2 regions of the Limosilactobacillus agrestimuris genome follow, and region 2 is predicted to be linked to the other one. Evidence: riboswitches for the same ligand, from Rfam matches in the RefSeq annotation. Region 2 holds a riboswitch; the other holds the start of a gene.
What was found. A riboswitch is a leader RNA that binds a small molecule or an ion and turns the genes downstream of it on or off. The one in region 2 is predicted to bind lysine.
Positions count from the first base shown of each region.

Region 1: linked by a shared signal. The riboswitch ahead of lysA (diaminopimelate decarboxylase) and the one ahead of NFR46_RS01340 (amino acid permease) in region 2 are both predicted to bind lysine.

Region 1 covers NZ_CALPCW010000008.1:20,348-23,774, forward strand. Annotated here, with positions in the region: gene dapD (2,3,4,5-tetrahydropyridine-2,6-dicarboxylate N-acetyltransferase) at 1-275, opposite strand, end outside; gene lysA (diaminopimelate decarboxylase) at 309-1,619, opposite strand; lysine riboswitch at 1,710-1,889, opposite strand; gene NFR46_RS06050 (NCS2 family permease) at 2,089-3,396, shown strand.
Region 2 covers NZ_CALPCW010000001.1:282,357-285,783, reverse strand. Annotated here, with positions in the region: gene NFR46_RS01345 (deoxynucleoside kinase) at 1-225, opposite strand, end outside; gene NFR46_RS01340 (amino acid permease) at 409-1,887, opposite strand; lysine riboswitch at 1,985-2,158, opposite strand; gene NFR46_RS01335 (GNAT family N-acetyltransferase) at 2,206-2,679, opposite strand; gene NFR46_RS01330 (phosphatase PAP2 family protein) at 2,750-3,424, opposite strand.

The DNA.
Region 1 (3,427 bases), on a different contig from region 2:
GCGTTAATTCCTTTTAAGTCAAGCAAAGGAACCGCAGAATTACGACAATCATTCTCAATATGGTAATCAGCAATCAAGTCAGCATTTTCTTTTAACAATGGTTCAACGACTGACCAATCACCAAAAATTACGCCGGTATGCTCGTCAACAAATGATTGAATTTCTTCCGGAAAGTTAATTTCACTGAGGTTTCCCTTTAAATAAACCTTTACAGGTGTCTTCTTGGGAGCATTACCAATGTAGTTAATAATCGCTTGTGCGTCTAATTCAGCCATTTTTTCAACCTCTTTCTTCCTATTTAATATTAATTATTGTTCATATGACCGATCTAAATGGATTAGATCATCTAATGATTCGCGTTTAATTACTAATTGAGCCTTCTCGTTTTCGGCAAAAACTACTGCCGGGCGCGGATTTCGGTTATAATTTGAAGCCATTGAATAACCGTAAGCACCAGTATCTAGCATTGCAAGGATATCTCCCGGCTTAGTTTCTGGTAACCCTTGATCCTGAGCCAAAATATCACCAGATTCACAGTATTTTCCAGCAAGGCGAACATGCTCTTTAATTGGAGCTTGTGGGTTACTTGCTAGTACCGTTTCATATTCGGCCTGGTAAAGGGCTGGACGAATGTTATCGCCCATTCCCCCGTCAACCGTAACGTATGGCTTCAATCCAGGAACGTCTTTCCGTGAACCAACCGTGTAAAGGTTATAACCAGCTGGGCCAACAATTGAGCGTCCCGGTTCAATCCAGATTTCAGGCATTACCAAGCCATTTGCACTTGTTTCATTCTTAATTGCCTTGATAATAGCATCAACAAATTCTTCTGGTTTTAAGGGGTGGTCAGATGATACGTAACGGATTCCAAAGCCACCACCAACGTTAATTACTTCTGCTTCATACCCAAATTGATCACGCCAATGGGTTGCTACTTCAACAAGTTTTTTTGCGACTCCTTCAAACCCGGCTAGTTCAAAAATTTGTGAACCAATATGAGCATGAAGACCGCGCATCTTCATCCGTGGGTTAGCGAGCACTTTTTGTAAGGCTTCATCTGCTTGACCAGACTGTAAGTCAAAGCCAAACTTACCATCCACTTGCCCGGTTTGAATGTACTTATTAGTATGAGCTGAAATTCCCGGTGTTATTCGTAGCATTACATCAACAGTCGCATTCTTTGATTCCAAGACTGCCGCTAAGAGGTCGATTTCGTGGAAGTTATCAATCATGATTGTTCCAACATGATGGTCAATTGCCATCTCAAGCTCTTCTTTAGACTTATTATTACCATGAAAACTAACTCGTTCCATTGGGAAACCAGCTTTAATTGCCGTATAGAGCTCACCAGCGGAAACGACGTCAACGTGAGCTTGCTCGGCAGCGGCTACTTGGTACATTGCAATTGCTGCAAATGCCTTACTTGCGTAACTAACGGCATAGTCAACATTATTTTCTTCAAATACCTTACGAAAACTACGAATCTGGTTCCTAATTTGTGAGACATCATAAACTACTAAGGGTGTCCCGTATTTATGAGCTAACTCAATTGAATCACAGCCACCAATCATTAGGTGACCAGCATCGTTTAACTGTTGAGCAGTAATTTGTTGGTTCATAACAATTCCTCCATTACTCATTCGGGGAAAATCAAGGTGATAAAAAATCCACTGTCTGCGCAAAGACAAACAGTGGATGCATTTTATCCGTTTTGTCGATAGCGCAACGTGGGCTGTTATTGTCCCACGACAGTCCGCAACTTATTCAGCTACGCCCCAGCTACCTAACTTTGCCAAGTTAGACGCTTCGGCAACCGCCCTGTTCAATAACCCTCATTGCTTGGCAAGCTAAGGTTAACTACTAGTGTTGGCTGCGCCTCTTCGATTTATAAATAATAATAGGAGTCTTAGATTAGAATGTCAACATAATTCTTAATTTTTCTCATATTGATTTAATTCATTCTCACTTACCAGTGAATATCTTCTTATATTTAGTCAAATTTCAAGAAAGTCAATCATCAAACAAATTTCTGTGATATTCTAGTAGGAATAAGTTTTTAAATTTACTTTAAGAAGAGGAGAATTGATAGTGTTAGACCGGATCTTTCATTTAAGTGAAGCTCACACCACTGTTAAGGGCGAATTAATCGCTGCCTTAACGACATTTGTGAGTCTGTCATACATTTTATTTGTTAACCCAAATATTTTGCACGCTGCAGGAATTAATAAGGGCGCTGCCTTCACAGTTACCGCAGTCGCTACCGCAATTGGTTGTTTCTTAATGGGACTAATCGCTAACTACCCGATTGCCTTAGCACCGACCCTTGGGAGTGCCGCTTTCTTCGCCTACAACGTTGTTATTGGGATGCACATTAACTGGCAAACCGCTTTGGCGAGTGTCCTGGTTGCTTCTTTCCTATTCATTTTAATTACTGTTCTTAAATTACGGGAAAAAGTTGTTGACGCCATTCCAAAAGACATTAAATATGCCATTTCTGCAGGGATTGGATTATTCATTGCTTTCATTGGTTTGCAAAACGGTAAGCTGATCGTGAACAATTCATCATCTCTGGTTGGACTCGGTTCATTTGGTAATCCGGACGTTTGGTTGACTCTTTTCGGCTTAATTTTAACCATTATCTTAATGGCTGCTCGAGTTCCTGGTTCCATCTTTATTGGGATGATCATTACCGCCATCTTTGGGATGTGCATTGGCCGGATTCCTTTACCACACGGTATTATCTCTACCGCACCAAGTATGGCCCCAACGTTTGGTCATGCCATCTTCCATTTAAAGGACATTAATACCCCTCAATTATTCATGGTTGTTTTGACATTCCTCTTGGTAACCTTCTTTGATACCGCGGGGACATTAATCGGTATGACCCAACAAGCAGGAATGGTTGATAAGAACGATAAAATTCCCCGGATCGGTAAAGCCTTCTTATCTGACTCTCTTGCCATGGTTGAAGGGGCAATCTGCGGGACTGCCCCACTTGGTACTTCCGTTGAATCAAGTGCCGGAATCGCCATGGGTGGTCGGACTGGGTTAACCGCTGTTTTCGTTGGAATCCTATTCTTGATTTCAATGATTTTCAGCCCATTACTGGCCGTTATCCCAACAACTGTCACTGCTCCAGCTTTAATCATCGTCGGGGTCTTAATGGCAAATAACCTGAAATACATCAACTGGGATCGCTTTGAAATTGCTCTTCCTGCATTCCTCGTTGTTGTCGGAATGCCGTTAACCTACTCCATTTCAGATGGTTTGGCTCTTGGGATGATTGCTTACCCAATTACCATGATTGCCTCCAAGCACCATAAGGACGTCTCCCCAATGATGTACGCCCTCTTCGTCATCTTCATCGCATTCTTCTTGATAACGAATATGAAGTAAAGTGAGACTCAGCAAAGGACTTGCGGAAAAC
Region 2 (3,427 bases):
AAGGACATTTAAATCATTTCCAAATGATTCTTTAATCTCATCTAATCGCCGATTCAAGAAGTAAATTTGTAATAAAAAGCCATACTTTTTAGGATCCTTATAGAAAAGTGGCAAAATCTTATTGTCATCAACTGATTCATAAAATGCTTGGCTATTTAAATGATCTGCAAGTAATCCGGTTAAGCTTGTCTTTCCGGCACCTATCGTCCCTGCAAGTGCAATCATTGAATTTTTATCCCCCTTTGTTTGTTAAAAGCAACTTAACCATTCTACCATTGAACAAGGGAAAAAAGAAGAGACTGAATTGGTGTTTAGTTCTCTTTTTATTGTTCTTTTCATATTACAAAAAAGATCCTGAAGTACCAATTTTGATAGTACCAAGGATCTCTTATATAGAATAAAATTTTACTAATTATCTTCTGGCTCGTACTTTTCACCCTTAGTTCGCCGAGATAGGTCAACTTTTTTAAGTGGAATAATATGAGTCTTATACCGAATCTTGTAGTAGAAGAACAAAATAAGGAATAGCGGAACACTCATATAGGTAATTAAGATATTAGACCAATCGAGTTTGGCAAATGCTTCAACGTTTTGACCGCAAATAACGATCGTACAAAGAATGAACGCAAAAATTGGTCCAAATGGGTAAAGGGTGGCATGGTACTTAAGTTCACTTACAGAATGTCCCTGAGCAACATATGCTCTTCTGAAACGATAGTGAGAAATAGCAATTCCTAGCCATGCAATGAAACCACAAAGTCCAGAAGCGTCAGTCAAGTAAAGGTAAGCTTGAGGAACAATAAATTGGGTTGCAAAGGCTAAAGTTGAAACCACCATTGTCCCGATCAGTGCATAGATCGGAATTCCCCGCCGATTAACGTAACCAAAGAACCGCCATGCATAACCTTCACGGGCCTGTGAATAAAGCATCCGGGTAGAGGCATATAATCCAGAATTGGCAGCAGAAACAACGGCAGTTAAAATAACCGCATTCATAATACTAGCTGCAACTGCTAATCCAGCCCGCTTAAAAATAATGGTGAACGGACTCATCGTAATATTAGTAACATCAGAATTCAATAAGTTCTTGTCCGTATAAGGTAGAACACAGGCAATAACAAAAATTGCAAAGATGTAGAACAAGAGGATCCGCCAGAATGTTGAATGAATTGCCTTTGAGATAGATTTTTCCGGAGTAGCAGCTTCACCAGCAGTAATTCCGACTAATTCCGTTCCCTGGAAAGAGAATCCGGCAACTAAGAACACGCTAATGATTGCTGGAATCCCACCGACAAACGGTGCTTTTTTGTAATGGAAATTGCTAAAGCCAACTGGTTGGCCACCCATAATTCCAAAGATAATTGCAACACCAACAATCAGGAAAACGACAACGGTTATTACTTTAATTAAAGCTAACCAGTATTCCGTTTCCCCATATGAACGAACTGATAAATAGTTAATTAAGAAAACAAGGACTAAAACAATCGTACTGAATATCCAACTTGGAACACGTGGCAGCCAGAAATTCATCACGATTCCCGCACTGGTCACATCAACTGGGATTGTAATTGCCCAATTAAACCAGTAGTTCCACCCCATTGCGAACCCTAAAGCGGGATCAACAAACTTTGAAGAAAAGGCGGAAAATGAACCAGTGAGTGGCATATAAGTGGACATTTCACCTAAACTGGTCATTAAGAAATAAACCATAATTCCCATGATACCGTACGCAACTAGCGCACCACCTGGTCCTGCGGTTGAAATAGCTGAACCACTCGTAATAAATAGCCCAGTACCAATCGTTCCACCTAAAGCAATCATCGCTAAGTGACGGGTCTTAAGGGTTCTTTTTATCTGTCCCTGACCACTACTCGTATCTTCTGACATTTTAATTCCTCCCCATATATCTGAGCGATTAAGCAATTAAAAAAAGGTCTTCTAAATAAGGCAACCCCATTAGAAGACCCAAAATTATCATTGAATCGTTCAGCGAAGCGCCCCGCGATTTATCGCGACAGTCCATGACTTTTTCAACCATGTCCCAACCCTTCTTAGAATAAGCTAAGAAAGATTTCGGCACTCTTTCCTTTCAAGACTACTCCGGAACTTATTTTCCTAATAGTCCGTACTGATAAAGAATGCAACCTCTTCATTTTGACAATATTATACTCTCATCATTTAATAACGCAAGTTTTACTTCCTACCCTAACGTTCCCAATACTCAGTCATTCCGGCTTTCGTTGCTATTTGGATAAAACCACATCGCTTGAGTACCCGCTTTGAAGATTCATTATTTTTCTTGACTTCAGCGACTAGTTTAACACTGTACTTATCTAACTCCTGGCAAACAGCGCTTAATACTTCTGTCATGTAACCACCGTGTTGAGCCGGAGGAGTAAGGAGGTAGCCAATCTCGTACTTTTTAGGAAACACCTCCCCATTTTTTCCATAAACACGAAGAAGAATGATTAGTCCAAGTAACTGTTGTTTATCTCTCGTTTTAATTTGTAATACACACTCCGAACGGCAAAGTAGTCGCAAAGAATTTAAATCAACCTTGCCAAACGAAACTAGGCCAGCCCGCCTAAATAATGACTGGTACTTCAATAGAGGAGTTAATGAAGCCGCCTCTTGGGATCGAACACGTTTAATAATTAGCCGGCTAGTCTTTACTATCATCTACCATCCTCCTATTTCCCGGGAAATAAAAAAGCGCAATCAAGATCAAACAAGACCTTTGCGCTTTAACCTAATAAATTGAATTACTAAATACCTTTATCTCACGAAGTTTTGGTGCCCAAGCAACATATAACCATTCAGCTACCTGAAGCCAAGCGTATGCCAATAGCATTGCTGCAATTGTATCTACTGGCCAGTGAGCGTAAAGGTATACTCGAGAAACCGCTAAGAAGAAGATCGCGAAAATCAGTAATAACTGACAAATTGTTCGAACAGCTGCCCGTTGGATAATTGGAATTACCACCAAGAAGAGGATTCCGGCAACTAAAAACAGGCCAAGGGTGTGACCACTTGGAAAACTATAGCCATCATCAGCAACGAGGTGTTGTGCTGGACGAGCCCGTTTTACAAAGTGTTTAACGATGGTTCCTAAGACATCCCCACCAAGGATTGTGCAAATTGCCCATACAGCAGGGATCCGGTAATTTTTCAACCATAAAACAATTGCAATTATCAGAACCCATAGTAGGTCAAGCTTGGGACTAGCCAAAAAAGAGATTAAGGTCATTAAGGCATGGAACCAACCAATATTTTCCAAACGTTGACTTGTGAACAAGGATTGAAAAATAGCATCCATCGTGGTTCCGATCGTCGAGTTAAACTTAATCATTAACATCAAAACAATAAAAACAACCCCGCTAATGGTGAATCGTTTCCATCGCTGATTATCTGGAACAATTAACATTAT